DNA from 2 places in the Streptomyces sp. NPDC090088 genome. Region 2 is predicted to be linked to the other one. Evidence: riboswitches for the same ligand, from Rfam matches in the RefSeq annotation. Region 2 holds a riboswitch; the other holds the start of a gene.
The links. Region 2 has a riboswitch for cobalamin ahead of ACIPSJ_RS46145 (ABC transporter substrate-binding protein). Riboswitches for the same ligand answer to the same signal wherever they lie in the genome.
Positions count from the first base shown of each region.

Region 1: another riboswitch for cobalamin. It lies ahead of ACIPSJ_RS04840 (prenyltransferase/squalene oxidase repeat-containing protein); the one in region 2 lies ahead of ACIPSJ_RS46145 (ABC transporter substrate-binding protein).

Region 1 is NZ_JBIVDZ010000001.1:1,076,836-1,092,393, reverse strand. It holds gene ACIPSJ_RS04865 (MAB_1171c family putative transporter) at 1-57, opposite strand, end outside; gene ACIPSJ_RS04860 (hypothetical protein) at 81-653, opposite strand; gene ACIPSJ_RS04855 (XRE family transcriptional regulator) at 736-1,317, opposite strand; gene ACIPSJ_RS04850 (hypothetical protein) at 1,593-2,636, shown strand; gene ACIPSJ_RS04845 (phosphotransferase family protein) at 2,832-3,485, opposite strand; cobalamin riboswitch at 3,541-3,670, shown strand; gene ACIPSJ_RS04840 (prenyltransferase/squalene oxidase repeat-containing protein) at 3,780-5,000, shown strand; gene ACIPSJ_RS04835 (SCO2322 family protein) at 4,997-5,617, shown strand; gene ACIPSJ_RS04830 (CbiQ family ECF transporter T component) at 5,610-6,770, shown strand; gene ACIPSJ_RS04825 (ABC transporter ATP-binding protein) at 6,767-8,419, shown strand; gene ACIPSJ_RS04820 (ECF transporter S component) at 8,416-9,225, shown strand; gene ACIPSJ_RS04815 (transglycosylase SLT domain-containing protein) at 9,562-9,975, shown strand; gene ACIPSJ_RS04810 (cytochrome P450) at 10,099-11,340, opposite strand; gene ACIPSJ_RS04805 (steroid 3-ketoacyl-CoA thiolase) at 11,615-12,784, shown strand; gene ACIPSJ_RS04800 (bifunctional glycosyltransferase 87/phosphatase PAP2 family protein) at 12,890-14,926, opposite strand; gene proP (glycine betaine/L-proline transporter ProP) at 15,301-15,558, shown strand, end outside.
Region 2 is NZ_JBIVDZ010000012.1:322,068-337,625, reverse strand. It holds gene ACIPSJ_RS46175 (basic amino acid/polyamine antiporter) at 1-523, opposite strand, end outside; gene ACIPSJ_RS46170 (alpha/beta-hydrolase family protein) at 672-2,417, shown strand; gene ACIPSJ_RS46165 (MFS transporter) at 2,437-3,606, opposite strand; gene ACIPSJ_RS46160 (hypothetical protein) at 4,285-4,476, shown strand; gene ACIPSJ_RS46155 (hypothetical protein) at 4,492-4,632, shown strand; gene ACIPSJ_RS46150 (hypothetical protein) at 4,611-4,904, shown strand; cobalamin riboswitch at 5,117-5,294, shown strand; gene ACIPSJ_RS46145 (ABC transporter substrate-binding protein) at 5,349-6,413, shown strand; gene ACIPSJ_RS46140 (FecCD family ABC transporter permease) at 6,410-7,423, shown strand; gene ACIPSJ_RS46135 (ABC transporter ATP-binding protein) at 7,420-8,241, shown strand; gene ACIPSJ_RS46130 ((2Fe-2S) ferredoxin domain-containing protein) at 8,222-8,611, shown strand; gene ACIPSJ_RS46125 (hypothetical protein) at 9,174-9,332, opposite strand; gene ACIPSJ_RS46120 (hypothetical protein) at 9,478-9,693, shown strand; gene ACIPSJ_RS46115 (tautomerase family protein) at 9,724-10,128, shown strand; gene ACIPSJ_RS46110 (DUF1622 domain-containing protein) at 10,234-10,659, shown strand; gene ACIPSJ_RS46105 (hypothetical protein) at 10,656-10,925, shown strand; gene ACIPSJ_RS46100 (hexameric tyrosine-coordinated heme protein) at 10,910-11,164, opposite strand; gene ACIPSJ_RS46095 (MerR family transcriptional regulator) at 11,341-12,297, shown strand; gene ACIPSJ_RS46090 (FMN-binding negative transcriptional regulator) at 12,340-13,023, shown strand; gene ACIPSJ_RS46085 (anti-sigma factor antagonist) at 14,023-14,760, opposite strand; gene ACIPSJ_RS46080 (helix-turn-helix transcriptional regulator) at 14,890-15,234, shown strand.

The sequences.
Region 1 (15,558 bases), on a different contig from region 2:
GAAGGCCACGGCCATCAGCACGGCCGGGATCGCGTAGGCGGCGAAGGAACCCGCCATGTCCCAGTGCCGGCCACCGCCCATCACGGGCCGCCGATGTTGCCCAGCGAGGACGACAGCCGGTCGGTCAGGGTGTCCTGGGTGGTGCGGCCGGTCGCCGCGTACGGCCCGACCACCTTGCGGAACTTGGCGGCCAGCCGCAGCCCGCACTCCTCGGCCTCCCACTCGGCCTGCGCGGCGGGGGCGGCGGGCGAGCGGGTGGCCAGCGCGACGACCCGGTCCCAGGGGACGTCCTCGTTCGACCGGGCGAGCAGCCGGCGGGCGGCGGCGGGCGTGCCGTCCGGGTAGTGGACGTCCAGCGTGCCGTAGTGGATGTGGCCGATCTCGTGCCCGGCGATCACGAACTTGTGGGCGTCGGCGGCCCGTTCCTCGACGACGACGATGTACTCGTCGTCCGTGGCGAGGGTGATCCCGGAGACGTCGAGTCCCGGCGGGAAGGCGACGAACCTGAGCCGGACCGGGCGGTCCAGTGCCGGGCCGAGGGTGTCGCACAGCGCGTGCAGGAACGCCTCGGGTCCGGTCGGCGGTTCCAGCGTGCGGGCGGTGTCCCGGACGAGCCGGTCGAGGAACCGCTTGGGCGATCGTCTCGGGCTCATGCGTCGTCGTCCTCCCGGGTGGTCGGCGTCGTTCCTAAGGGCATGGGGTGTCCTCGAAGTCGTGAGTCGGCCTGCTCCGGGCTCAGTTGGCGGCGCCCTCGGAGGTGATGATCATCTCGGCCAGGTCGGCGAGGGTGGCGAGCTGCCGGGCGTTCATCTGCGGGGCACGGGCGGCCAGCCGGCCCAGTCCGCTCTCGCGCAGCCGGGACAGCGGGTCGGCCTGTGCCTCGTACCACTGGAGCACCGGCTGGAGCGCCTCGTGGAGCGCCTCGGGTTCGTCGGCGGTGAAGAAGCCGGGCGGCAGGCCGAAGAACCGCCGTAGCCGGTCGGTGTGTTCGAGGCTCGGCAGGCCGCTCTTGCGCCATTCGCTCAGCCACTGCCTGCTGGTGCCGGCGATCGCCGCCAGCTCCCCCAGCGAGTACCGCTTGCCGTCGGGCCGGCGCCGGTTCTCCCGGATGAAGTCCAGCCGCTGCCGCACCCGTTCGGCGAGCCCCGCCTCGGGCGCGGCCCGGCCGGCGAGCAGTTCGGCGACGGCTCCGACGGGGATCCCGGTGCGGTACGACAGTTCGGCGACGTCCAGCACCTCGGACAGCCGCCCGGGCCGTCCGGTCAGCTCCCCGAGCCGCTCCAGAACGCCGGTCAGCGGGGCATGGGCGTCACTCACCAAGATCCCCCTGAACACATGTCAACGACCGTTCGGCGTCGGCGGGTTGCCCGGCCGAGCAGACGCGAGGCTATCGAATCCTCGGTCCCGGCCACCAGACATGACAAGGACCACTGCGGAACAGGGCAGCAATCGTTGACATATGACGGTCCGACAGGAAAGGATCACCTCACCAGGCCACGGTCGAACCGACCCGCCCCGGGTGCCGCCGATGGGGGAGCGGCACCCGGGGCGACCAGCCGCCCCGCCTCCTCCCCAGAAGGTGAGGCGAACCGATGTCGCAGCCTGTCCTGCTCCTCGGGGCCGGTCGTCGGCGTGCGTACGACGAGTTCGTCCTGACGCGCGTCGCCGCGGCCCGCCCGGTGGTGCTGGTGGACCCCGCGCCGCCCGACTGGGCACGTCCGTGCCTGGCCGGTCAGCTCGCGGCGGACCCCGGCAAGGACGGGGCGACGGCATCGGCGGTGGTGCGGTTCGCGGCCCGGCACCGGGTCCGCGGCGTGCTGACCCACTCGGGCGAGTACGCGGTCGCCGCCGCCAGGATCGCCGGGCAGTTGGGGCTGCCCGGCCTCTCCCCCGCCACGGCCGCCGCCTGCGCCGACCCGGCCGCGCTGCGCGCGCTGCTGGCGGACCGCACGGTCCCGGTCGACGATCCGGGCGCCGGTCCGGGCGCGCCCCGGGTCTCGGCCGAGACGGTCGTCCTGGACGGCGAGATCCGCATCGCGGCCATCACCCGTACGACCCTGGGCCCGGCCCCCGCCCGGCAGCCGCTGCGGCATCTCGTGCACGCCCACGACGGCCTGCTGCACAACCGTTTCCTGCGGCTGGCCGTCGACCGCACCGTGCACGCCCTCGGTCTCACCCGGGGTGTCCTGCACATCGGGCTGACCCTCACCGACCGCGGCCCCCGGGTCACCGGCGTCACCCCGTACCTCCCGGGCGACCTGATCCCGCTCCTCGTCCGGCGGGCCACCGGTGTCGACCTCGCCCAGGCCGCCGCGGCGCTCGCCACCGGCGAGGTCCCGGACACCACGCCCACCCGGCAGCGGGCGGCCGCGATCCAGTTCGCCTACCCGGCCGCCACCGGCCGCCTCGACCACCTGGACCTCTCCCCCGACGCGGCCCAGGAACCCGGTGCCGACCGCATGATCCTCACCCAGGACACCGGCAGCCACGTCACCGAGGGCCGGCACGCCACCGCCGACGACCGGCTGGCCCTCTGGGTCGCGACCGCCGACACCCCCTCCGCCTGCGAGGACGCCCTCCGCCGCATGGCCCGCCACCTCACCGCCCACATCGCCCCGTTCGCCACGGCGGCCTAGCACCCGGCGCACGGCGGACGGCCGAGCACGCCCTCCCGACCGACGAGGCCGAAGCCAAACCGGCCGACGGTCCCATAGTTCGACCGGGCGACAGTCCCGCAGCCCGACCGGGCGACAGTCCCGCAGCCCGACCGGGCGACAGTCCCGCAGCTCGGTCCGGCGGCAGCCCCGGAACCGAGCCGGCCGGTCGCCGGTCTACAGCCCGGTCAGTCGCCGTATCAACTTCTCCGCCTCGCCCAGGAGTTCGACCTCCCGGTGGCTCATCGTCGGGTTGAGGGCGCGCCGTCGGAGTGCCTCCGTCAGGCCGGCCCCGGTGAGTTCGGAGGGGTCGGCGAGGAGGGCCGCGAGGAGGGGGTGGACGTCGGGCATCTCGCCGACGGCGACCTGGGCGAGGATCACCGCGGACATGGCCCAGTCGAGGCCGGGCGGGCCGTCCTCCGCGTTGGTCCAGTCGATGACCCGGGGACCGTCGGGGGTGAGCATCACGTTGTCGGGATGCAGGTCGAGGTGGAGCACGCGGGCGCCGGGGTCGGCCGGGTCCCGCCCGGGCACGGCGTGCAGCCGCCGCAGCAGCGAGGCGAGCAGCGCGCCGCCCTCCTCCGCGCCCATCTCCCCCGACAGCAGCACCGCCAGCATGGTCGGCCCCGCCAGCCGCTCCATGACCAGCTCGGTCCGGGACCCGGAGGGCCGCACCCGGGGCGCCGGGTACCCGTGCTCCCGTACGTACGTCATCACCGCGCCCTCGGCCGCCGCGTCCCCCCAGCCCTCCCGGTCCCGGCGCAGCACCCACGCCTCGTCGATCTCGTACACGTCGGCCGAGCGGCCCGAGCCGAGCAGTCTCCCCGTCATGGCATGACCATAACGAATCGGTCCTGCGCACAGCCCCCTCTCAGTTTCTTGTAGACGGCCGGTAAAGTAGCCGGGTCGTCATCACCCGTACGGGGGGAAGCCGGTGCAATTCCGGCGCTGACCCGCAACCGTGATCCGCCGTCGGCGGTGAGCCGGACTGCCCCGCCCGGGACGTTGATCGGCTCAGGTGCGCCGGTGTCCGCCGGCGCACGGCACCGTCGAGGTTCGCGGAGCCGAGCCGCCGGGGTGTCCCGTGCTGCCCGGCTCCCCCGCAGGGAGAGGCACCCGCCGACCATGAACGTCCTCCGCCGCAGCGCCGCGGTGCTGGCCGCCACCGCCGTCATCGGTGCCGCCACGCCCGCCACGGCCGCACTGGCCGCCGGCACCCCGTCCCCGTCCGCCTCGGCCGTGCTCCCGTCGGGCCTGTACGGCAGCGCGGACCCCACGTTCGACGGCGTCTGGCGCCAGTCGCTCGCCCTGCTCGCGCAGCGCACGGTCGGGGTGACCCCGGCCGCGAAGGCGGTGGACTGGCTGGCCGGGCAGCAGTGCGCGAGCGGCGCGTTCGCCGCGTTCCGCGCCGAGCCGACGGCGGCCTGCGACGCCAAGGTGACCGTCGACACCAACAGCACGGCCGCCGCCGTACAGGCGCTGACGGCCGTCGGCGGGCACGACGCCGCCGCCGGCAAGGCCGTGACCTGGCTGAAGTCGCAGCAGAACAAGGACGGCGGCTGGGGCTACGCCCCGGGCTCGCCCAGCGACACCAACTCCACCGGCGTGGTCGTCGGCGCGCTCGCGGCGGCCGGCGCGAGCGCGGACAAGTCGCCGTACGGCCTCCTCGCCACGTGGTCCATCCGGTGCGGCCAGGACGGTGGCGGCGGTCTCGCCTACCAGCCGGGCAAGGACGGCAAGCTGACCGCCAACGCGGACGCGACGGCCGCCGGGGTGCTCGGCGCCCTCGGCAAGGGCTTCGCGCCGACGGCCGGGAAGGCCCCGGCGGACGGCCACGTCTGCGCCGACTCCGACCAGGCCCTCACCCGGCAGGAGGTCGCCCGCAACGGCGCCGCGTACCTCGCCGACGCCGTCGACGAGAAGGGCCACCTGGTCTCCGTGCTCGCCGGCGCCAAGCCCCAGCCGGACTACGGCAACACCGCCGACGCGGTCGTCGCCATGGCCGCGCAGGGCGGGACGCGGACCGCGAAGAAGCCGTACGCCTGGCTGGAGGCGAACTCCGTGCGGTGGGCGAGGCAGAGCGGGCCCGCGGCCTACGCCGAACTGGTCTTCGCCGCCCACGCGATGGGCAAGGACCCGCGGAACTTCGGCGGTACGGACCTGGTGACGGCCCTCAACGCGACCGGGCCCGCCCCGGTGGCGGCCGCCACCAGGCACGCCGAGGAGAAGAACGACGGGAAGAAGTCGTCGGGCACGAATGTCTGGTGGATCGTCGGCACCGGTCTCGTCGCCGGGATCGGCATCGGCTTCCTGCTCAGCGGCCGCCGGAAGCAGCAGCAGCTGTGACCGCCGTCCGCCGTGCGGTGCTGCTGCTCGTGGCCGCGGTGGCGCTGTGCGCGGTCGCCGTTCCGGCGCAGGCCGTCGGGTACCGCTACTGGTCCTTCTGGGAGCGGGACGGCTCGCGCTGGACGTACGCCACCCAGGGGCCCTCCACGGCGCGGCCCGCCGACGGTTCCGTCGAGGGTTTCCGGTTCGCGGTGAGCGAGGACTCCGCGGACGCGTCGCAGCCGCGCGGGACGGCGGACTTCGGGAGCATCTGCGGCAGCACGGACGCGGTCGCGGGGAAGAAGCGGGTGGCGCTGGTCGTCGACTTCGGTACGACGGCCGACGCGCCGTCCGGGGAGCGCCCGCCCGCTCGCCGGACCGCGTGCGCGGTGGTGGCTGCGGACGCGACGACGGCGGAGGCGCTGGCGGCGGTGGCGAAGCCGCTGCGGTACGACGCGAACGCGTTGTTGTGTGCGATCGCCGGGTATCCCGGGAAGGGGTGCGGGGAGGCGATGACGGCGGACGGTACATCGGGCGGCGGTGGCGGGCCGTCGGTGGGGTTGCTGGCCGGGGCGGGAGTCGTCGTGGTTCTTGCCGCGGGGGCGTTCTGGCAGGCGCGGCGGCGGAAGAATGCGTGAACGCGGCAGTCGCTCGGCTGCGGGCGGGTGGGGGCTGGTCGCGCAGTTCCCCGCGCCCCTGACGGGGCGCCCCACCCCCCGGCACCCGTACCGCTCCCCCGTTCATCCCGGTGCCTGGTGGCTCTGGTCGCTCTCGCTCGGGGTCGCCGCGTCCCGTACCGCCAACCCCCTCCTCCTCGCCCTTCTCATCAGCGTGACCGCTTACGTCGTGGCCGTCTGCCGGAGCCGGTCCGCCCCGTGGGCCCGCTCCTACGCGGGCTTCGCCAAGCTGGCCCTCGCCGTTCTCCTCGTGCGTCTCGTGTTCACCGTCGTCCTCGGCTCGCCGATCCCCGGTTCGCACACGCTCGTCACCCTTCCCGAAGTCCCGCTCCCGCACTGGGCGCAGGGCATCCGGCTCGGCGGGCGGGTCACCGCCGAGGGGGTGGTCTTCTCGTTGTACGACGGGCTGCGGATCGCCACGCTGCTGATCTGCGTCGGGGCGGCGAACGCGCTCGCCAGTCCGGCGCGGCTGCTGAAGTCGCTGCCCGGGGCCCTGTACGAGCTGGGCGTGGCCGTGGTCGTCGCGCTCACGTTCGCGCCGAACCTGATCGCCGACGGCCGACGGCTGCGGGCGGCGCGCAGGCTGCGGGGCCGTCCCGATTCGGGGGTCCGCGGGCTGCTGCAGGTCGGACTCCCGGTGCTGGAGGGCGCGTTGGAGCGGTCGGTCGCCCTGGCCGCCGCGATGGACGCGCGGGGATACGGCCGCAGCGCGGACGTCCCCGCCGGGGTGCGGCGTACGACGGCCGCGCTCACCCTCGGCGGTCTGCTGGGCGTCTGCGCGGGGACGTACGGGCTGCTGGCGGCGGACGGCGGCGGCTACGGGGTGCCCGTGCTGCTCGCCGGGGTGGTCGCCGCGCTGGCGGGGCTGCGGCTCGGCGGCCGGCGTTCGATGCGGACGCGGTACCGGCCGGATCCGTGGGACGCGCGGGCCTGGCTGGTGTCGGGGGCGGGGGCGGCCGTCGCCGCGCTGATCGCCGTGGCCGCCGTACGCGATCCGGACGGGCTGCGTCCCGGGGTCGTACCGCTGGTCGCCCCCACGCTTCCGCTGTGGCCGGCGGCCGCCGTGCTGCTGGGTCTGCTGCCCGCGTTCGTCGTGCCGAAGGAGCCGTCGTGATCCGTTTCGAGGATGTCTCGGTGACGTACGAGGGCGCGGCCGGGCCCGCCGTCCGGGGCGTCGACCTCGAAGTGCCGGAAGGCGAACTCGTGCTGCTGGTGGGGCCGTCGGGCACCGGGAAGTCGACGGTGCTGGGCGCCGTGAGCGGGCTGGTGCCGCACTTCACCGGGGGCACTCTGCGGGGCCGGGTGACGGTCGCGGGGCGCGACACCCGTACCCACAGGCCGCGCGAACTCGCCGATGTGGTCGGCACGGTGGGGCAGGATCCGCTCGCGCACTTCGTGACCGACACGGTGGAGGAGGAACTCGCCTACGGGATGGAGTCGTTGGGGATCGCCCCGGCCGTGATGCGGCGGCGGGTGGAGGAGACCCTCGATCTGCTCGGGCTGGCCGAGCTGCGGGGCCGGTCGATCGCCACGCTGTCGGGCGGGCAGCGGCAGCGGGTCGCGATCGGGTCGGTGCTCACTCCGCACCCCCGGGTCCTGGTCCTCGACGAACCGACCTCCGCGCTCGACCCGGCCGCCGCCGAGGAGGTGCTGGCCGTCCTCCAGCGGCTGGTGCACGACCTGGGGACCACGGTCTTCATGGCCGAGCACCGGCTGGAGCGGGTGGTGCAGTACGCCGACCGGGTCGTGCTGCTCCCGGCGCCCGGGGCGGCGCCGGTGTGCGGGACGCCCGCCGAGGTGATGGCCGTCTCGCCGGTGTGTCCGCCGGTGGTGGAGCTGGGGCGGCTGGCGGGGTGGTCGCCGCTGCCGATGACCGTGCGGGACGCCCGGCGGCAGGCGGGCGGGCTGCGCGAGCGCCTCGCCGAGCGCACACCGACACCGACACCGGCAGCGGCTTCGGTATCGGCATCGGTATCGGCATCGGCGCCGCAGGGTCGGGCGTCCCGCGCCGACGCCCTCGCCGAGGTCCGCTCGCTCGCCGTCCGCCGGGACCGGGTGGATGCCCTGCGGCACGTCGATCTCACGGTCGCGCCCGGCGAGACCGTGGCCCTCATGGGCCGCAACGGCGCCGGGAAGTCCACGCTGCTGAGCGCCCTGGTCGGACTGGTGGCGCCGGGCTCCGGCACGGTCCGGGTCGGTGGCGCGGTGCCGCATCGGACGCGCCCGCGTGACCTCGTACGCCTGGTCGGACTGGTCCCGCAGGAGCCCCGGGACCTGCTGTACGCCGACACGGTGGGCGCCGAGTGCGCGGCCGCCGACCGGGACGCGGGGGCGGCGCCCGGGACCTGCCGCGGTCTGGTGTCCGGCCTGCTTCCCGGGGTCGCGGACGGCACCCACCCCCGTGATCTGAGCGAGGGGCAGCGGCTGGCGCTCGCGCTGGCCGTCGTCCTGACCGCCCGGCCGCCGCTGCTCCTGCTCGACGAGCCGACCCGGGGGCTGGACTACGCGGCGAAGGCCCGGCTGGTGGACGTGGTGCGCGGGCTCGCGGCGGACGGGCACGCGATCGTGCTGGCCACGCACGACGTGGAGCTGGCCGCCGAGCTCGCGCACCGGGTGGTGCTGCTCGCGGAGGGGGAGGTGATCGCGGACGGGCCGACGGACGAGATCGTCGTCTCCTCGCCGTCCTTCGCCCCGCAGGTGACGAAGATCCTCGCGCCGCAGCGGTGGCTCACGGCGGCCCAGGTGAGGGAGGCGCTGGCATGACGGACCCGGTGCGGCTCGGTCCCCGCTCGCTCGCGGCGCTGCTCCTGGTCAGCGCGGTCGGTGTGGTCGCGATCGGCTGGCCCTTCCTCGCCCCGCCCTCCTCCCGGATCGCCTCGCACGCCCAGGACGCGCCCTGGCTCTTCGCGGGTCTGCTGGTGCTGCTGGTCACCGTGCTCGGGGCGACGATCTCCGAGTCGGGGCTCGGCCCGAAGGCGGTGGCCATGCTCGGCGTGCTGGCCGCGACCGGGGCGGCGCTGCGGCCGATCGGCGCGGGCACCGCCGGGATCGAGCCGATGTTCTTCCTGATGGTGCTGAGCGGGCGGGTGCTCGGGCCTGGCTTCGGGTTCACCCTCGGCTCGCTCACGATGTTCGCGTCCGCGCTGCTCACGGGCGGGGTGGGGCCGTGGCTGCCGTTCCAGATGCTGGCGATGGGCTGGTTCACGATGGGGGCCGGGCTGCTGCCGGGCGCCGGACGGCTGCGCGGGCGGGCGGAGCTGGTGCTGCTGGCGGTCTACGGCTTCGTCGCCGCCTTCGCGTACGGCATGACCGTGGACCTGGCGGGCTGGCCGCTGCTGAGCGGTACCGCCTCGAACATCGCCTTCGACCCGGACGCCGGGCCCGCCGCCAACCTGGCCCGGTTCCTCGCCTACAGCCTGGCCACCGCCATGGGCTGGAACCTGGGCCGGGCCCTGTGCACGGTCGTCCTCACCCTGGTGCTCGGTCCGGCGCTGCTGCGGGCGCTGCGGCGGGCGACCCGCAGGGCCGCGTTCGAGACCGCGGTCACATTCGACGGCCCCGGGGCGTGACGCGTCGTACGCGCGCGGTGAGGCGACCGGTGAAGCACCCCACATGACGCAGGTCACCTACGACCCGGAGTAGTAGCCAGACTTCTCCCATATATCCGATTCGCCAGGCCCTCTGACCTGCACATTGAGAGCCACGCCACACAACGGACCATCGGCGCCTATGCGACCACCACTAGTAAAAGGGGTGATTGCGGGCAAGGTTCCGGGCTGCTTGTCTGGACGACGTCGCCAGGCGCCACGAGCCCACAGCGGGCCGCGGCGCCGACGCATACGGACACCCGTCCCGCGGGATTCCGGAGCACGGCGACTTCCTGTCCCCGACGAACGAGGTTCTCCGTGTCCGTGTCCATCATCCGCCGCATCGCTTCCCCGAAGAAGGTCCTCACCGCCGCCGCCGTGGCCGCCGCCACCGCCGGTATGGCACTGAGCGCGGCGCCCGCCCAGGCCGCCACCACCTCGGCCTCCTCCGCTCAGGCGATCGCGCACAAGATGATTCCGGACGCCGCGCAGTTCAACGCGTTCAGCAAGATCGTCTCGCACGAGAGCGGCTGGAACCCCTCCGCGACCAACTCGTCCTCCGGCGCCTACGGCCTGGTCCAGGCCCTGCCCGGCTCGAAGATGGCGTCCGCCGGCTCCGACTGGAAGACCAACCCGGCCACCCAGATCAAGTGGGGTCTGGACTACATGAACTCCCGCTACGGCAGCCCCACGGCCGCCTGGAGCTTCTGGCAGGCCAACGGCTGGTACTGAGCCGCCCGACCAGCTCTCCCCTGCGCTTCCGGCACCCTCGCCCCTTTCCTCTGGGCGAGGGTGCCGACGTATGCCCGGACGGGCCGGCGGCGCCGGGAGCCGTCGGCCCGGGTTCGGAGGGGACTACGGCCGTTCCGTGGTGACCTGGAGGTGCTTCACCCCGTTGATCCACGCCGAGCGGAGCCGGTCCGGGTCGCTGACCAGCCGCAGGTCCGGCATCGCGTCGGCGATGGCGTTGAAGATCAGGTCGATCTCCAGGACGGCCAGGGACTTGCCGAGGCAGTAGTGCGGGCCGCCGCCGCCGAAGCCGAGGTGGGGATTGGGGTCGCGGGTGATGTCGAAGGTGTCGGGGTCGGTGAAGACCTCGGGGTCGTGGTTGGCGGAGGCGTAGAAGACGCCGACCCGGTCGCCCTTGCGGATCAGCTTGCCGCCCAGTTCGGTGTCCTGGGTGGCGGTGCGCTGGAAGGAGTTGACCGGGGTGGCCCAGCGGACGATCTCCTCGGCGGCGGTCGCCGGGCGCTCGCGCTTGTAGAGGTCCCAGGCGTCCGGGTGGGTCAGGAACGCGTGCATGCCGTGGGTGATGGCGTTGCGGGTGGTCTCGTTGCCGGCCACCGCGAGCATCAGCACGAAGAAGCCGAACTCGTCGGAGTTCAGGTTGCCCTCGTCCTCGGCCGCCACCAGCGTGGAGACGATGTCCTTGGCCGGGCACTGCTTGCGGTCGGCGGCCATGTTCATCGCGTACGCGATCAGCTCGGTGGCGGACTCGGCGCCCACCGCCTCGGTGATCGCGTACTCCGGGTCGTCGTACGAGATCATCTTGTTGGACCAGTCGAAGATCTTGGCCCGGTCGTCCTGCGGGATGCCGATCAGCTCGGCGATCGCCTGGAGGGGGAGCTCGCAGGCGACCTCGGTGACGAAGTCGAAGGGTCCCGAGTGGGCGCGGGCCGCCTCGACGATCGCCCCGGCCCTGCTGCGCAGCCGTTCCTCCAGGGCGCGGATGGAGCGCGGGGTGAAGCCGCGCTGGATGATCTGGCGGACCCGGGTGTGCTCCGGCGGGTCCATGTTGAGCAGGATCAGCCGCTGGGCGTCGATCGCGTCCCGCTGCATGTGCTCGCCGAAGCGGATGATCGCCGTGTTGAGCCAGGACGAGAAGATCTCGGGGTGCGTGGAGACGTACTTGACGTCCGCGTGCCGGGTGACGGCCCAGTAGCCGTCGTCCGCGAACCCGGCGAGGCCGTGCGGCTGTTCGATCCAGCGGACCGGTTCCGCCTGGCGCAGTTCGGCGAACTCCGGGAGCGGCACCCGGTGGTGGAGCAGATCGGGGTCGGTGAGGTCGAACCCGTCGGGCAGCGCGGGACAGGGCATTGGCGACTCACTCCCACCGTGTACGGGCCTGGACATGCGTTCTGGACTTCGGTTCTGACGACCCATCAGAAAGGGTCGGCTGCCGCGAAGGTAATAACGGGTTCTACAAGTCGCAAGGGGCACGGGCGCTCCAATTGCATGCAACCCCCTTGCGGTTGTGGACAGGCTGTCAGCAGACTGCACACAGAACTAGTACGCGTTCTAGTTCTGCGTGGCGGGCCGGGCCGGGACGCCCCTGCGCCGCGCGGGTGACCGAGGAGAGGACCGAGCCCCCATGGCCGCGGAACCCGTGATCGTCGAAGCCGTACGCACCCCCATCGGCAAGCGCGGTGGCGCGCTCGCCAACCTCCATCCCGCCTATCTCCTGGGCGAGACCTACCGAGAACTCCTCGGCCGCACCGGCATCCCCGCCGACTGCGTCGAGCAGATCGTCGGCGGCACGGTGACCCACGCCGGCGAGCAGTCCATGAACCCCGCGCGCACGGCCTGGCTGACCATGGGGCTGCCGTACGAGACGGCGGCGACGACCGTCGACTGCCAGTGCGGCTCCTCCCAGCAGGCCTCGCACATGACCGCCAACATGATCGCCGCCGGCGTCATCGACGTCGGGATCAGCTGCGGGGTCGAGGCGATGTCCCGCGTACCGCTGGGCTCCGGCTCCAAGCACGGGCCGGGCAAGCCCTTCCCCGACGAGTGGAACGTCGACCTGCCCAACCAGTTCGAGGCGGCCGAGCGCATCGCCCGCAACCGGGGCCTGACCCGCGCGGACGTCGACGCGCTCGGGCTGCTCTCGCAGGAGCGGGCGGCGCACGCCTGGGCCGAGGAACGCTTCAAGCGGGAGACCTTCGCCGTCCAGGTGCCGACGACGGAGGAGGAGCAGCACGCGGGGCAGGGCATGTGGCGCCTGGTCGACCGGGACGAGGGGCTGCGGGACACGTCGGCGGAGGCGCTGGCGGGCCTCAAGCCGGTCATGCCCACCGCCGTCCACACGGCAGGCAACTCCTCCCAGATCTCCGACGGCGCCGCCGCGATCATGTGGGCCTCGAAGCGGATGGCCCGCGCCCTGAAACTCCGCCCCCGGGCCCGGATCGTCGCCCAGGCCCTGGTCGGCGCCGACCCGCACTTCCACCTCGACGGCCCGATCGACGCGACCCGCGCCGTGCTCGGCAAGGCCGGCATGTCCCTCAAGGACATCGACCTGGTCGAGATCAACGAGGCGTTCGCGTCCGTGGTCCTGAGCTGGGCCCAAGTCTTCGAGCAGAACCTCGACAAGGTCAACGTCAACGGCGGCGCCATCGCCCTCGGCCACCCGGTCGGCTCCACCGGCGCCCGCCTCATCACCACCGCCCTGCACGAACTGGAGCGCACCGACAAGGAGTTCGCCCTGGTCACCATGTGCGCGGGCGGCGGCCTGGCGACCGGGACGATCATCCAACGGCTCTGAGAAACGCCCCGCGGATCAGCGCCCCGAAAGGGGCGCGGGGAACTGCGCCACCAGCCCCCACCGCGCCGCAGACGAACGACAGCGCATCGGCACTTCCAGCCGGCGTCACCCGGGAGCCGACGCCACCACCGGCTCCCGGTCTTCCTTCTCGGCCCCCACCGCCCGCAGGGCCCGCGGCCCCTGCAGCAGATAGCCGACCCCGAAGCCCGCGCCGACGACCACCGCACCTCCCACCGCGTCCAGCACCCAGTGGTTGCCGGTGGCGATGATCGCCGACACCGTGAGGAGCGGGTGGAGCAGGCCGAGGGCCTTCATCCACCACTTCGGGGCGACCACGGCGATGACGATCCCGCACCACAGCGACCAGCCGAAGTGCAGCGAGGGCATCGCCGCGTACTGGTTGGTCAGCTGGGTGAGCGTGCCGTAGTCCGGCTTGGCGAAGTTCTGCGGGCCGTGGACCGTGTCGATGATGCCGAGGCCCGGCATCAGCCGGGGCGGGGCCAGCGGGTAGAGCCAGAAGCCGATCAGGGCGAAGCCGGTGGCGAAGCCGAGGGCGGTACGGGCCCAGCGGTAGTCGACCGGCCGGCGGACGCACAGGACCGCGAGCACGCTCAACGGCACCACGAAGTGGAAGGACTCGTAGTAGAAGTCGAAGAAGCTCCGCAGCCAGCCGACGCCGAACACGGCGTGGTTGGCCCAGTGCTCGATGTCGAGGTGCAGGAACCGCTCGATGTCGTGGATCTGGTGCCCGTGGCGCTCGGCCCGCAGCCGCCCACTGGTGCCGTCCCCTCCCCCGGCGGCGGCGAGCCGGATCTGCTGGTAGGCGAAGTAGACGAGCCGTATCGCGAGCAGTTCGAGGAAGAGGTTGGGGCGGGTCAGGACCCGGCGCAGCGAGGACGTCAGCGGTATCCGGCGGAAGCGGGACGGGACCGGCGCCGCGTAGTCCGTGGGGACCGGGCGGGCGAACTCCGGGGCGGTCCGGGACACGAAGGGGACGAGCGTGGCCGCGGCCAGCGCCGCGAGCAGCACGGCGTTGTCGCGGACGGGCACGAACAGCGCCTGGTTCGGCAGCAGCGCCTTGGCGGGCAGGGTCATCACCAGGACGACCACGACCGGCCACACCGGGCGGTCGGCGGCCCGCCGCCCGGCCCGGCCGACCACCGCGAGCAGCACCCACAGCAGCTGGTGCTGCCAGGCGGCCGGCGACACCGCCACCACCGCGCAGCCGGTGATCGCCACCGCGAGCAGCAGCTGCCCGTCCCGGGCATAGCGCACCGCGCGGCGCAGCGCGAGGACGGCCACGGCCGCGGCGAGCGCCAGGAACAGGACGATCTCCAGCGGCCCGCTCAGCCCGAACCGCAGCAGCGCGCCGTGCAGCGACTGGTTGGCGAGCGCGTCCGCCTTGCCGCCGAGGCCGGTGCCGGCGATGTGGTGGATCCAGTAGGTGTACGAGTCGTGCGGCATCGCCGCCCAGGCCAGCGCCGTACCCGCGGCGAAGGTCGCGCCGGTGGCGAGGGCGGCCCGGCGGCGGCCGGTGAACCACAGCAGCGGCGCGAACAGCAGCACGGCCGGCTGCAGCGCGGCGGCCAGGCCGATGCACAGCCCGCTGCTCCGCTCCCCGCGCACGGTGAAGCAGCCGAGCAGCACCAGAAGCACCGGGATGATGCTGGTCTGGCCGAGCCAGAGGGTGTTGCGGACCGGCAGCGAGAGCATCAGCAGGCTGATCGCGACCGGGGCGGCCAGCAGTGCGGTACGGCGGCTCACCGGCTGGGGCAGCGCCCGGGCGGCGACCAGCCCGAGGGCGACCACCAGCAGCAGGGTGCCGAAGGTCCAGCCCCAGCCGAGGGCCTGCTCGGCGGCCCGGGTGAGCGGCTTGAGCACCAGCCCCCCGAAGGGGGTGCCGGTGAACCGCGTCGAGTCGTACAGCGACCCGTTGACGTGCAGCACGCCCTCGGGTCCGACCCAGGTCTCCAGGTCCGTCAGCCGTTCCCCGCTCGGCGTGCGCAGCACGACGGCCAGCTGCCGTACGACAAGGACCGCGGCCACCGCCCACAGGCCGAGCCGGACCATCCTGAACCGCGCACCGGCCACCGCCCCACCGAAGGCGTCCCCCGTCCGCCCTCTGTGCTCCACGTTCGCCACGCCCCGTCGGCCTCCCGCCCCGTCCCGCACACCGCTCGTTCGCTCTGAGAACCCTATGAGGCTCCCACCACCTCTGGACAGAGACGCAGGCAACCCCCTCTTCACCTGACGTCCGCCCGCGTTTGGTCCGGAAGACGATAGTGGGCAGGGGGTGCGGTTGCCTCCACGGAGCGCGACAAGGATCACAGTGCGCGCCCCGCGTACGCCCTCAGGAGTGGGCAGACGTCCCTGCGTACACCGCATTTAGCTGCACCGTGCACCGAAGCACGTACAGGCCGTAACGCCCCCAAGTCCCCCTATGGTCACTTTTCGACCCGTCCGCCGCCGCACGGGCCGTGCCCCTTGTCCCCCACGAAAGGCAGGCGAGCCCCGTTTTGGCGACCGCCACAGCTGTCACCCCGTCCGTCCAGGTCCCCGGCCCCCGCGCCGCCGCCCCCGCGCCCGCGCCCGCGCCCGCGCCCACGGTCACCGACCCCGCGCTGGTGAAGCGCGCCGTGAAGGCGGCCGCGCTCGGCAACGCCATGGAGTGGTTCGACTTCGGCGTCTACAGCTACATCGCCGTGACGCTGGGCAAGGTCTTCTTCCCGTCCGGCAACCCGACCGCCCAGCTGCTGTCCACGTTCGGCGCGTTC
Region 2 (15,558 bases):
GGACGACCTTCGCGACCGTGACGATCCGGTTGACCGTCGCGGCCTCCTTCACGCCCCGCCGGATCAGCAGGAAGAAGGCCCACAGCCCGATCGTCGACAGGGCCGCCGCCGGCACGGTGTCGCCCTCGCCGAGCGCCGGCCACACCGCGCCCACCGTGGACATGATCAGCACCCAGTAGGTGACGTTCCCGACGCAGGCGCTCGCCCAGTACCCGAACGCCGAGAAGAAACCCAGGTACTCGCCGAACCCCGCCTTCGCGTAGGCGTACACCCCGGCGTCCAGATCCGGCCTGCGCAGCGCCAGCGTCTGGAAGACCAGGGCCAGCATCAGCATCCCCGCACCCGCGATCAGCCAGGCGATCAGCGCGCCCGCGACCCCGGTCTCCTCCGCGAACCGGCGCGGCAGCGAGAACACCCCGGCGCCGACCATCGAGCCGACCACCATCGCGGTCAGCGTGGGCAGCGTCAGCTTGGCCGCAGGCGGCGAGGAGCGCGGACTCTCGGTCGTCTGGGCCTGGGCCATGCCCACCACGATGGGATACCCGGTACCGCTCTGCACCTTTTGCCGCGCGGGCGAGTGCCCCTGAGGGGCCGTCCGGACGCGTGTCCCTGAAGGGCCGTCCGGATGCGGCGGCCGGTGCGGTGGCCGATCGTGGTCCCGAGGTGGCCAAGTGAGTGGTGCGGGCAGGGCTCTGAATCGTACGAAGGACCGGACCCGTCGGCTGACGGCCCGGCTGCGCCGGCACGCGGGCCCCGACCGGGTGGTCCGGCGGCGGCCGTGCTGGGGCGGGATCGCGGTGGCCGTCCTCTGCTACTGCCTGTCCCTCACCCCCTCCCTCCTGCCCCGCGCCTGGTGGCTGCAGGGACTCGCGGCCGGCGTCTCGGCGGCGGTCGGCTACGCCGTCGGCACGGTGGGGGAGACCGTGGTCCGGCTGCTGCTCCGCTGGGCCGGTTTCCGGATCCGCCCGCGCCTGCGCCGGACCCTGTGGGCCGCCCTGGGCGGGCTCGGCGCCGCCGCGGTCGTCACCGTCACCGCCTGGAGCGTCCGCTGGGAGGACGAGGTCCGCCGGGTGGTCACCCTGCCCCCGCACCTGGTCTGGTGGCAGTGGGCCCTGGTCCCGGTCGTGGCCGCCCTCGTCGCCACGCTGCTGCTCCTGGCCGCCCGTACGGTACGGCTCGGCACCCGCGTCGTCGCCCACGCCTTCGACGCCCTCGTCCCGCGCCCCGTCGCCTGTGCCACCGGGGTGGCCCTCGCCGTCTTCGTGATCGTCGGAGTCGTCCAGGGCTTCCTGCTGCGCGGAGCGCTCGACGCGATCGAGAGCGCCGCGTCCCTCGCCGACCAGGGCACCACCGAGGGCGTCCACCAGCCCGGCCTGCCCTCCCTCTCCGGCGGCCCGCAGTCGGCCGCGCACTGGGACACCCTGGGCGCCAAGGGCCGTGACTTCGTCGGTACGGCCACCACCCGCGCCGACATCGCCGCCTTCACCGGCAAGCCGGCGGTGGATCCGGTACGGGTCTACGTCGGCCTGCGCTCCGCCGACACCCTCGACGAACGCGCCGCCCTCGCCGTACGCGAACTCGAACGCACCGGCGGCTTCTCCCGCGGGATCCTCGCCGTCATGGGCACCACCGGCACCGGCTGGATCAACGACCAGGGCAGCAAACCCCTGGAGTACATGTGGGGCGGTGACACCGCCGAGGTCGCCATGCAGTACTCCTATCTGCCCAGCTGGGTCTCCGCGCTCACCGAGGACGAGGCCGCCGCCACCGGCCGCGCCCTCTTCGACGCCGTCTACGCGAAATGGCGGACCCTGCCCGCCGGCTCACGCCCCCGGCTCCTCGTCTACGGCGAGAGCCTCGGCTCCTTCTCGATGGAGTCCGCCCTCGGCGGCTCGCTGTCCCGGCTCACCTCGGAGACCGGCGGCGCGCTGTTCGTCGGGCCGACCTACGACAACCCGCTGTGGCGGACGGTCACCGCGCAGCGGCAGCCGGGCAGCCCCGAGTGGCGGCCCGTGGTCGCGGACGGCGCGCACGTGCGGTTCGCCCAGGTGCCGGCGGACTACGGCATCCCGGACGCGCCCTGGGGCGAGCCGAGGGCGGTGTATCTCCAGAACGGTTCCGACCCGGTGGTCTGGTGGTCGCCCGCCCTCGCCCTGCACCGGCCGGACTGGCTGGACCGGCCCCGGGCCCGGGACGTCTCACCCGCGATGCGCTGGTATCCGCTGCTGACGTCCTGGCAGGTGGCCTGCGACCTCGCCGGGGCGGACAGCGTGCCGGACGGCTTCGGGCACCGGTACGGGACCATGCCGACGAGCGCGTGGGCGGAGATCACCCGGCCGCCGGGGTGGACCGGGGCCGACACGGCGCGGCTGGCCGCGTTGCTGGAGTCGGTGCGGGAGCCGGGGCTGCTGGACTGATGTCCACAGGGTCTGCTTGTCACCCGGCGGTTGTGCCCATCCGGGTGGCCACGCCGATCAGGGTGGCCACCGCGGCCAGCACCGCGACGCTCGTCAGCGCCGTCGGCAGTGAGGTCCAGTCCGCGAGGAAACCGATGGCGGGCGGCCCCAGCAGCATGCCGCCGTAGCCCAGGGTGGAGGCGGTCGCCACCCCTGAAGGACCGGCCAGCGCCCCCGCCCGTTCCACGGCCACCGGAAACAGGTTGGCCAGGCCCAGCCCCGTGATCGCGAAGCCGAGCAGTGTCGCCCACACCCACGGAGCCAGGGAGCCGAGCAGCATGCCGGCCGCCGCCGTACTGCCGCCGAAGATCACCGTGCGGGACCGCCCGAGCCGCTCCAGCAGCCTGGTGCCGCTCGCCCGGCCCACGGTCATGGCCAGGGCGAAACACGTGTAACCGGCCGCGGCGAGACCCGCGGACGCGCCCAGGTCCTGGCGGAGATGGAGCGCGCCCCAGTCGGCCATCGCCCCCTCGCCGTACGCCGTGCACAGGGCGATCAGGCCGAAGACGAGAACCAGCCGGCGGGTCCGCGCGTCCGGTCGGCGCGGCGTGGCGCCGGGGCGCTCCTCGGTGTGCGGGACCGGGGCGTCGTACCGGAGCAGGGTGCGGCCGACCACGGCCGTGACCAGCAGGCCGATCACGGTGAGGGCGAGCAGGTGCAGGGTGGGGGAGAGGGAACCGGCGACCAGCCCTCCCAGCCCGGCGCCGATCATGCCACCGAGGCTGAAGGCCGCGTGGAAGCTCGGCATGATCGGGCGGCGCAGGGCGGCGACCAGGTCGACGGCGGCGCTGTTGAAGGCGACGTTCAGGCCGCCGTATGCCATGCCGAACACGAAGAGCACGGCGCCGAGGGTGAGTGCGGTGTGGGTCAGTGGGGGCAGGGCGACGCTGAGGGAGAGCAGGATGCCGAGGGCGACGGTCATGGGGTGGCTGCCGTAGCGGTCACACAGGCGTCCGGTGAACATCATGGTGGTGACCGCGCCGGCGGAGATGCCGAGGAGGGCGAGGCCCAGGGCGCCGGTGGAGGCGTGCGTCTGGTCCTTGATGGCGGGGATGCGGACGACCCATCCGGCGAAGATGAAGCCGTCGAGGGCGAAGAAGGCGGTGAGGGCGATGCGCAGGCGGGTGAGATCGGATCGGTTGCCCGGCACGGCGTTGTGCAGTCGGGCTTTGTTTATTAGCGGCACAAACTCAGGCTAGGCGAGGGCCGCTGATCGGGACAAGGGTGCCGCGTTCTCTCGGGGGAGTTGTCCACCTGGTGGCTTTGACCTGCCCGGGCCTCTTGTCTGCGTGGAGCCGGAACGGGCCCGGCGGTCCGGGCGGGATCGGCGCCTCGGGGTCCCCTTCGTGAGACGGGGTTCTCTCGCGGCCCGTCACATGGCTTCCTGCGTAGGTGACTTCGCTCGAAACTGATCACACTGAGTGAATGCTAAGGGGGCTCAAGGCCTTGGCTTCATATCGCCATCAAGTGGACCGGATGTATCGCTGACCAGGCCGTTCCGGGCGCGGATCTGCCCCCCCCGTGAAGATCACGTGACCTATCTGTTGATAGATCGCTCCTACCTGCCTTCCGGTTCTCGGAAGGCTCGTCACGGAGAGTGACTTGAGAAAAGTAGGGGTGGGGAGCCGGTCGCACCGGCTCAGAGCGGCGGCCGCAGCCGTGTCGCAGCACCCGTACCTACGACAGCGCGGGCCGGCTCACGGGCACCGGTTACGCCTACGACGCCCTGGGCCGTTCCACCGCCCTCGCGGACGGCACGTCCTTCGCCTCGCCTACGCCGCCGCCCGCCCGCGCCGCGTCCGCCAGACAGGAAACCCTCAAGGACGGGGTGTGGACCGCGAAGTACCCCTACGACGACCCGAACGGCCAGGTCGGCGGGGCCGCCCTCAAGGGCAGCGGCAGGAAGATCACGCACCAGGACGGCAGCGCCGACTGTTACCCGCCCGCCTCGATCTACACCAAGTTCTGCAACTGGCGGGTCGACTTCCACTACGCCGACACCAACGGGCGCACCTACTAGATCAACAAGGGACCCATGCGCAACACGTGTGTGTACGGCGACCTGATCCGCAAGCGGGAGACGGACCACACCCTGCCGCACTACGGAAAGGCGTGCGCGCACCTGTTCGTCGCGGGCAAGCGGAGGGAAGTGACATGCATCGACATCATCAGGTGAGCGACCGGGGAAAGCCCGAGGACGACGGCAGCGGTACGACCCGGCCGGCCTCCGTGCCGCCCTGGATGATCCCGCTGGAGAACGCCGTGTTCGTCGCCGTCACCGTGGCGGTGACCACGCTCGCACTGGTCTGCGTCCAGCTGGTGAGGTCACCCGTGGTGATCGGAACGGACGACAGCGCCCTCGTCCTCGCCGGGGCCGCGGCCGTCGGCGTCGCCGCCGCGACGCGCACCCGCGCGTGGGCAATGCGCCGGCGCACCCCGCGTCACTGACGCACCACCACCTCAGGGGCCGGAGCCTGTCGCTTCCGGCCCCTGAGGCATACCCCGAAGTCCCGGTCACCGAAAGCAGCCCGGTGGTACCGATGGCGTCGGGAGACCGAGATCCGTCATGCCCGCCGACTCGTCCACGCCGTCGGCCGGAACACCAGCAGGTTCGTGCCGTACCCCGTGACCGAGCGCACGGTCTGACCGCCCGGCGGAGTTGATAGCCTCAGCAGGCCAGTCGTGCCACATCCGTGGTCAGGGAATCCGGTGCGAATCCGGAGCTGACGCGCAGCGGTGAGGGGGACGGGCGGGGCACGCTTGCCACTGGGAGACCGGGAAGGCGCCCCGGCCGGACGAACCCGAGTCCGAAGACCTGCTGGCACCTCCGTGCCCCCGCGTGGAGGGACGTCCGTAGGCCAGGCTCCGCGTACGAGCCCCGACCCCAAAGGCATGCCCGTGCTCCGCACCTCCGCCGTTCTGCGCACCCCGGCCCTTCTCCTCACCTCCGCCCTGCTGCTGACCGCCTGCGGTTCTTCCGACGGCGACGCCGACGGCGACGACGCGAAGACGGAGCGGACCACTGCCACCGGATACCCCGTCACCCTCGACAACTGCGGCGACAGGGTCACCCTGAAGTCGGCCCCGAAGCGGGCCGTCTCCCTCAACCAGGGCACCCCCGAGATCCTGCTCTCCCTCGGTCTCGCCGACCGCATGGCCGGTACGGCCACCTGGACCGACCCGGTGATGAAGGGCCAGGAGAAGGCCAACGCGTCCGTGCCGCGCCTCGCCGACAACAACCCCTCCTTCGAGAAGGTCCTGGACGCCGAACCCGACTTCGTCACCGCCTCGTTCGTCTCCACCCTCGGCAAGGGCGGGGTCGCGACCCGCGAGCAGTTCGAGAAGCTGGGCGTGCCCACGTACGTCTCGCCGTCCGACTGCGCCGAGGGCAAGGACAACGACAGTGGCGGCGACGGATCCCGCTCCACACCCCTCACCCTCGACGCCGTGTACGGCGAAATACGCGACCTGGCCCGCGCGTTCGGCGTCGAGGAGCGGGGCGAGACGCTCGTCGCCTCGCTGAAGAAGCGGGTGAGCACGGCCACCGCCGGACTGCACGCCTCGGACGTGTCCCTCATGTACTGGTTCGCCAACTCCCAGTCTCCCTACCTCGCCGGCTGCTGCGGCGCGCCCGGCGCCATCACCCGTGCCGTCGGCGCGAAGAACGCCTTCGCCGACACCCACGACGAGTGGCCCCAGATCAACTGGGAGACCGTCGCCGACCGCGACCCCGACGTCATCGTCATCGGCGACCTGACCCGCAAGCAGCAGACCGCCGAGACCGCGAAGGCGAAGATCCGCTTCCTGGAGACCAACCCCGCCACCCGTGACCTGACCGCCGTGAAGAAGAAGCGGTACGTCCTGCTGAGCGGGCAGGCCATGAACCCGTCCATCCGCACGGTCGAGGGGATCGAGAAGGTCGCAGCCGGTCTGCGTGACTTCGGGCTCGCCAAGTGAGCGTCCGTGCCGTGTTGTTGGCGGGTGGGGGCCTGCTCGCGCTGCTCGTGTCGGTCGCCGTGGCGGTGACGATCGGCCCCGCCGACATCTCCACCGGTGACGTCTGGATGTCCGTCGCGGCCCATCTCGGCCTCGGTGAGGGCACGTTGGCGCCGCTGCGGGACGGCATCGTGTGGAACCTGCGGATGCCGCGCACGCTGCTCGCCGCCGTGTGCGGGGCCGGACTCGCCGTGTGCGGCGCGGTCCTGCAGTCGCTGCTGCGCAACCCGCTCGCCGACCCCTTCGTACTCGGCGTCTCCTCCGGCGCGTCCACCGGAGCGGTCGCCGTGGTCGTGCTGGGCGTGGGCGGAGGAGCGGTGTCCCTGTCGGCCGGCGCCTTCCTCGGCGCGCTGCTCTCCTTCGGCCTGGTGCTGCTGCTCAGCCACTCCCTCGGCGGCAGCACGGACCGGGTCGTCCTGTCCGGGGTCGCGGCGATGCAGCTCTTCTCGGCGCTGACCTCGTTCGTCGTCCTGACGTCCGCGGACGCGGAGACCACCCGGGGCGTGCTGTTCTGGCTGCTCGGCTCGCTCACCGGGGCCGACTGGGGACAGGTACTGCTCTGCGCCGTCGCCCTGGCGGTGGTGCTCGTCGTCTGCCTCGGGTACGCCCGTACGCTCGACGCGTTCGCCTTCGGCGAGGAGGCCGCCGCCGGACTCGGGGTCCGGGTCGCCCGCACCCGCTTGGTCCTGCTCTGCGCGACCGCGCTGCTCACCGCCGCCCTGGTCAGCTGCGCCGGTGCAATCGGCTTCGTCGGCCTGGTCCTGCCGCACGCCACCCGCGCTCTCACCGGCTCCGGGCACGCCCGGCTCCTGCCGGTGACGGCCCTGACCGGTGCCGTGTTCCTGGTGTGGGTGGACACCCTGGCCCGTACCGTCCTCGACCCCCAGGAGGTCCCGGTGGGCGTGGTGACGTCTCTGATCGGCGTGCCGGCGTTCGTGGCCGTGCTCCACCGCGGACGGAGCAGGGCATGACCAGCCTCCACGCGGACGGTGTCGTACGGCGCCTGGGCGACAAGGTCGTCGTCGACGACGTCACCCTCACTCCGCGCCCTGGCGAGACGGTCGGCATCCTCGGCCCCAACGGCTCCGGAAAATCAACCCTGTTGAGGCTCCTGGCCGGGGTCCTCGCCCCCACCGCCGGAGTCGTCACCCTGGACGGTCGCCCGCTCGCCGAAGTCGGCCGCCGCGCCACCGCCCGCCGGGTCGCCACCGTCGAACAGCACACCCACACCCAGACCGAACTGACCGTCCGGGACGTCGTCGCCCTCGGCCGCATCCCGCACCGCCGCGCCTGGACACCCCCGACGACGGCCGACGCGGCAGCCGTCACCGAGGCCCTGCGGTGCACCGGGCTGACCGACCGGGCCGGCCAGTCCTGGCACACCCTCTCCGGCGGCGAACGCCAGCGCGCCCAGATCGCCCGCGCCCTCGCCCAGCAACCCCGCGAACTCCTCCTCGACGAACCCACCAACCACCTCGACATCCAGCACCAGCTCGACCTCCTGGAGCTGATCGCCGGTCTGCCGGTCACCACGGTGATCGCCCTGCACGATCTCAACCTCGCCGCGATGTACTGCGACCGCCTGCTCGTCCTGCGCGACGGCCGCGCGGTCACGGAGGGCACCCCGGCCGAGGTTCTCACCCCCACCCTCATCGAGCGGGTCTACGGAGTCCGCGCCGAGGTGACCCACGACCCCGGCCACCCCGTGATCCGCTTCCTGCGCCCGGCCGCCCGGGACGGATCTCCCCTGGAGAGGAGTGCGGCGAGCGATGCCTCGACAGCGCCCTGAAACGGCCGGCACGGAACACAGCTCCGCCGAACCGGCACCGTGCCGCGTCGTCGTCTGCCGGGACTGCTGCTGCGGAACCCCCAAAGTCACCGGCGTGGATCACGACCGGCAGCTCGCGCGCCTGGCCGAGGAGGTACCCGTCCGCGTCTCGGACTGCCTCGACGTGTGCGAACACGCCAACGTCATCGTCGTCCAGCCCTCCGCCGCCGCCCGCGGGGCAGGGGCCCGCCCGGTCTGGCTCGGCCTCGTCAACGACCCCGAGGCCACCGAGGACATCGCTGCCTGGGTACGGTCCGGCGGCCCCGGCATCGCCCCCTGCCCCGACATCCTCGACCTCTACGTCTTCACCCCGCCACGCAGGTCGCGATGAGCGCACGCAAGGGTTCGCCTCCGCATCGGAGAAGCGGAGGCCGCCTACCCCGACCGTAGGCCGGCCGCCTGGCAGGTCATCGGGAAAAGGCGACCGGCGAGGATGTCCGCAACTTGGTGGTATTGAATGCCAGGGCGAATGCTCGGATGGCGAGCAAGGCGGAAGCCTTCGGATGGAAGGGGGCAAGTGATGGCAACGCTCGCAGAGGTCCGAGCCTTGCTGGGTGAACCCGGATTCAACTGGACAGATCCGGCGCCATGGTGCGAACTGGAGCGGGAGTTCGGAATCGAATTCCCGGCGGACTTCCGTGAGATCGTGGATGCCTACGGTTCGGTCCAGATCAACAATCAACTGTATCTGGAGCACCCCGCCGGCCATCTCCTGCACAATCTGGGGGAATCCGTCAGGGGTGATCTCGAGCTTTTCCGCGAGGACGACATGGCGGAGTACCTGCCGAGTCCGGCGGGGGCGGACCCCGGTGAGCTGATGCCGGTGGCGTCGGCCACGACGGGGGAATGGAACTCGTGGCACCAGCTGTCGCTCCGGAAGGCGAGGCAGTGGGTCACGCCGAACAACGGCGTGACCCCTCCCCACGCCTCGGCCCATGGGTCCGGGCGGATGCCGTCCGTGCCGGTGCCCCGGGGGCGATGGCCTTCAGTGCGGGGTGCCTCAAGGAGACCGCGGCCCACTGGGTGGCGCCGTAGCAGGAGTCGCCGAACATGCCGACCCGGCAGGTGAGGCATGCCGGCCACCGGAGAGGCAGTTCCGCTCACCGCCACCGGGTGCCTATCGTCGAGGACGGAGCGGCTCGGACCGGCACCCCAGGACGGCCCTCCTCCTGCAAGGCCGTCCTTGACCTCGGAGGGTTGAGCATCGCCCACCGCACGCCAGGTATCGACGCCTGCGTCCTCCATGGCGGCGCCGCCCGGGTTCCCGGCACGTTCCGCGAACGCATGGCCAGCCTCCGAACAGCCATCGAGCGCGCGTTCGACGACGCGGGCCGCACCTCCGTCCGGGCCGTCGCCGACCACGGCACCTGGCTCCCGCTGAAGCTCCGAAGTCCTGAAGTCCTGAAGTCCTGAAGCCCGCTGTCCCTCTGAAGGAGTCCGACCATGCCCCTCGTGCGCATCGACCTGATCCGCGGCCGTAGTCCGGAGAACATCAGGGCCATCGCCGACGCCGTCCAGCAGTCCCTCATCGACGTCCTGAAGATCCCCGAGCGGGACAGGTTCCAGATCGTCACTCAGCACGACCCGGACGAGATCATCGCGCTCGACGCGGGCCTCGGCTTCCAGCGCACACCTGGCACCGTCATCATCCACATCTTCACCCAGCGCGGCCGGGCCACCGAAGAGAAGCAGCATCTGTACCGGACGCTCGCCGGCCGACTCGGCGAAGCCGACGTCGACGGCAAGGACCTGTTCATCAGCTACTTCGAGAACGGACCCGACGACTGGTCCTTCGCGGACGGCCGCGCCCAGTACGTCGAAGGCGACCTCCCCGTCCCCGGACGCTGACCTCCCGGCCCGGCCCGGCCCGGCCCACGCCCCGCGCGGCACATTTCCTCCGGCCATGGGGGTGGCGGGCACGAAGCTGTGCCCGTGTGAGCCGACAATGCCCCCATGCACGCGGACCTGCTGCCGGAATCAACGCTGAGTGGCGCCGTCGACCTGACCGTGCGTCTGGTCGAGTTCGCCGGCGCCCTGATCATCTTCGTGGGCGCCGCCTGGGCGTTCGTCCAGTTCATCGGGTACGGCGCGGTTCGGCTGCGGGACTGGAAGGGCTCTGCGGGCGCCGCCTTCGGCTTCAACAGGATCCGGCTGGCCCTCGGCCGGTTCCTGGCCCTCGGTCTTGAATTCCAGCTCGCCGGAGACATCCTTCGTACAGCCATCGCGCCCACGTTCACGCAGATCGGTCAGCTGGCGGCGATCGCCACGATCCGGACCGCGCTGAACTACATCCTCGGCCGGGAGATCGAGGAGGAACGCCGGGAGATCGAGCGCCTCTCCCCGCCAACCGGTGCCACGCCCCAGGGAACCGGCCGGTGACCGGGAAGATGACCCAAGCCGCCCTTCTGATCACCGTGTTCGGACTGATCAGCGCAGTGTGCGCCGGCCTCCGGCTCCGCCAGGTACGGCCCGGCCTGGCGGTGCTCACGGACTTCCTCGTCGCCGCCGGCATCGTCTGCCTCGCGGGAGGCTCCTCCTGGACGACGCTCGCAACCGCCTCCGCCGCCGTGGGCGTGCGGCTCGTGGTCGGCTCCGGCCTGCGATCGAGACCGGAGCCGCGAGCCGCTGTTCAGGGCCGCCAATAGTTGTTGGCGGCCGCGATGGTCTGGAACTCGACCGCCACGACCCGGGACGCGTCGATCAGGCTGTCCGGGGTGGTGGAGTAGTTGGGCCGACCGCCCTTGAGCACATCGAGGTCGGGCTGGATGTTGTGGATCGTGTGGCGGGCCAGCGTCAGGGCCAGGGCACGCCCTTCTTCCGGTGAACTCGTGATCAGGGAGTTTCCGGGGACCAGGACAAGACCTTCGTCGGGTACTCGGTTCATGGCGCCAATGTCGCCCTTGGCCAGGGCCCGGATGACCCCTGACACGCGTCACAGGGCCGAAGGGGTGAGCGATGACCAGGATCGGCCGAGCCGTCAAGCAGGGATTCGAGGCGCGGCGAAATGGCGCTTGACTCTACCCCTCGGGGCAAGGTTTAGCGTTGAGCGAGGTGAGCGGCATGAAGATCAGTGAACTCGCGCATCAGGCCGACGCGACAACGAAGGCCGTCCGGTACTACGAATCGCTGGGGTTGATCACACCCGAGCGTCTCGCGAACGGCTACCGGAACTACACCGAGGACGACGTGCGCCTCGTACGGGAGATCAGGGCCCTGCACCAGCTGGGTCTCCCGGTCGAGCGCACCCGGCCCTTCCTGGAGTGCCTGTCCGCGGGCAGTCCGCACGCGGACGACTGCCCGGCCTCCCTGGCCGGCTACCGCCAGGCCATCGACGAGCTCACCGACCGCATCGAGGCGCTGGCCGCCCGCCGCGCCACGCTCATCGCCAACCTCGACGCCGCAGCCCGCCGCGGCAGTCGCGTCGTACCGCCCGATCAGGCCGAAGCCGGAGGTGAGGACTACCTGTCGCTGCCCAGGGACCTGCGCGCCCCCACGGACGACGGGGCCGCCGATCACCTCCCGGGCACGAGCATGCCGCGGCTCGCTCTGCCCAGCACGGCCGGCAAGACGGTCGGACTGGACGCGCTGGGGCCCCGCCGCACAGTGATCTACGTCTATCCCCTCACCGGGCGTCCGGGCACCGACCTGCCCGAAGGATGGAACTCCATCCCCGGTGCCCGCGGCTGCACCCCGGAGACCTGCGGCTTCCGCGACCACTTCCAGGACCTCCTCGAAGCCGGCGCAGGCCGCGTGTACGGGCTGTCCAGCCAGGACACCGACTACCAGAACGAGGTCGTGGAACGGCTCGGCCTGCCTTTCGGCATGCTGTCCGACCCCGCGCTCGACCTGGCCCGCGCGATCGGGCTGCCGACCTTCGAGGCCGGCGGGAACCGGCTGTTCAAGCGGCTGACCCTCGTGGTCCGCGACAACGTGATCGAGCACGTCTTCTATCCGATCTTCCCGCCGGACCAGCACGGCCGGCAGGTCCTGACCTGGCTGCGCGACAACCCGCTGTAGACCCCCCTTTTTTTCGCTGTTCATGCGAAAGGTTGCTCACTCATGTACGTCCCCGAGCGCTTCGTTCCCGACGAGGACGCGGTCCGTGACCTGCTCACCCAGCACGGAGCCTCCGACCTGATCACCGTGACCGAGCATGGCCTGCTGGCCACCCTGCTGCCCTTCGAGTACGACCCGGACGCCGGAGAGCACGGCGCGCTGATCGGCCACATGGCCCGGGCCAACAACCAGTGGAAGGTGCCGGCGCTGGGCGAGGCCATGGTGATCGTCCGAGGGCCCGAGGCGTACATCACTCCGACCTGGTACGCCACCAAACAGGAACACCACCGGGTCGTACCGACCTGGAACTACATGATCGCCCACGTCTACGGACAGTTGGTCGTGCACGACGACCCGGCCTGGACAGAGGCGCAGGTCCGCCGTCTGACCGACCGTCACGAGGCCGGCTACGACGAGCCGTGGTCCGTCGACCAGGCCCCGCCGAAGTTCATCGAGCGACAGTTGCGCGCCGTCGTCGGCGTCGAACTGGCCATCAGCCGCATCGAAGCGAAGTTCAAACTCAGCCAGAACCAGCCGCAGGAGAACATCGACGGCGTCATAGCGGGCCTCGAAGCCCGCGGACAGTCCGACGACGTCGTGGTGGCAGCCGCGGTCCGTGCCAACAGTCAGGCGGACGGGGCCGGCGTCACTGTTGATTCCATGACGGACCGCTCTCCCGTGAGCTGAAACAAGCTTCAAGACGGACCGCGGTACCTAACTTGAGGGTGTATGCAAGATAAGGGGAGCGGACATTGACGGCGCAGGTGAAGCCGTTGTGTCGCGACGCGCGGGACGACGCGGCCAGGGTGCGCGCCGCCGTGGGCGTGGGCGTCGGCACCCTCTGCAACCGCTTCGGCTCCCGCGAGGCCCTGATCGACTCGGTCATTCCCGAGATCGCGGGCAGCCGACTCAAAGTGCTCGGCGAGAAGGGTGGCGGGCGGGGCAACGGCGCGGGAGCGGCTGGAGCTCCTCACGCTCGGCATGATCGACATTCAGCACCAGGATGCGGCCCTGAATGACGCGATCATGCGCCGCTTCCCAGGAGCGACTGCCGTGATCGACACCTGCGAGGTCTCTTCGTCCCTCGGACGCGATCTCGTCGACCAAGCACACGAGGAGGGCTCCCTCTCGCCCGCGGTAGGCGTCCCAGGCTCCACGCCCCTCCTCTTCGAGACCGGTGCACGCCTGCCTGCCTCGAAGCCGCTGGGTGCCCTAAACGGACACGACAGCAGGCCGGGCGATCAGGTGGAGGTCGCTCACTTGGCCAGTACCACCTGGCGGTTTCGGAGCCTCGGGGCCGACGGCCCGACCAGGGCGGTCCTGGCCTTGTCGCCGGACGGGTGCCGGAACGTGAGGAGACGTGCATGCGGGTCTGGCGTGAACCGTCCGGGCCGCGTTCGGGACGCGGGTCGGACGCGAGGATCGGAAAGGAACGACAGGGGTCGCCAAGATCCTCGAAGGACTCACACTCCGCTGGAGCTCATGCGGCACGCAAGGCGCCGTGCACCACATCAGTCTGTGGAATCAAGGTTGGGGCACCTGAGCAGGAGCTCGTGGAGACATCGAACTCGGTGCAGGGGGAAGGTGCCCCCCTGTCGGAGGGCTCTCCACGGTGGCGGCCCGACCTCGTCGACTCCGCCGAGGTCCTCCATGACGATCTCGCACCGCTACGCCGCAGAGCACATGTCAGCGCTCCCCAGCTCCTTGTCCACGGGCCGGTGTCCGGTCAGTGGGCTGCTCGATGTGCGTTTTGACCGCGCTGGCCAGGTGGTCGGCGATGGGTTCGGGCAGGTCGTGGCCGTTGGTGGTCTGCACGAGGGCGTCGGCGATGCGGTGGAGTTTCGTGTTGCTGTGCTGGGAGGCGGCGACCAGGACCTGCCAGGACTGCGATGCGGTCAGCCGGAACGATCCCATGAGCATGCCCTGGGCCAGGTCGATCGTCGCGCGGGTCTCCATCGCTCGGTGCAGCTGTGCGTTCTCGGTCGCGAGGTCGTCGTCACTGTGGGTGGGCGGCGGCTGCTGGTCGGGCTTGCGGGGCGCCGCGGTGAACAGGGGGCGGGTGTCGGTGAGGGCCATCAGGCGTTCCACTGCCGGGCTGCTGGCTCGCAGGACGAGGGTTTTCGCGTCGGCGCGTGCGCGGTGGTGTACGCGCAGCAGGACGTTGAGGGCGGAGCAGTCGCAGAAGTCGACGCCGGCGAGGTCCAGTTCCACGCCTCCGCGGGCGTGGTCGAGCGCGTCGCTCAGCGTCTGCTGCAACTGCTGGTCGCTGTCGAGATCGAGTTCACCGCGGACCGTCACCACGAGCCGGTCGCCGTTCGCGTCGACGTTCAGGGTCACCGGCGTCGGCGCCTGGGCGCGCTCGAACGCGGTGCCGCACTCGGTGCAGGGCCCCTCATCTGGGGGGAGAGCCGCGTGAAGGGACATTTCAAGCTCCCGCGCATGCCGTCTTTTCGAACATTCCCAGAATCACCCCGGAACCCGTTCACGTCAACCAAAACATGAAATTTGATACGTCCTTTTGTATGCGTGAAACAGTGTGCTTACCCTGGGGGTATGGACCGAGCGCCGGAACCCCATGCAGGCTGGACGTTTCTCACCAACCACTCGCGGGTGCTGGCCGCGATCTCCGAGGACCACACCACCCGGGTACGGGACATCGCCGCGCGCTGCCGGCTGACCGAACGCGCCGTTCAGAAGATCATCGCCGACCTCGAAGAGGGCGGTTACCTCACCCATGTCCGAGAAGGCCGCTCGAACGTCTACCGGGTCGTCCCCGACACGCTCCTGCGCCACCCCGCGGACGCACCGGCCACGGTCGCCCAGCTCCTGGCGATCCTCGACCGGCACGAGAGCGTCCGCCCCCAGGGGCCGGTGGGCGGCGAGCAGCCGGCTTCCTGACCCGGGCGACCTCTCGTACGGAGAACCCGCAACCGCCGGCCCGCGCCGTCCCCCGGAGCCACCGCCGGCCAGGTGTTCCGCCTCGCCCGCTCACACGCGCAGGTCCAGCGGCCACTGGTGCGAGGCCGCGCGGAGGGGTGCGACACAGGAGGCTGCGTACCGCCCCGTTCCGCCGGCCATGGCGGCGCGCTTCAGCCATACCGGAAGGCCGGGAGACCCGCGCCCGACAGCGTCCTGCGGAACGGGGACCGAGGCGTGCCGCGTCTTGGGCGGGTGCCACCGAGGAGGGGCCTGCCAAGACCGTGGCTCATGTGGTGAGGCGGA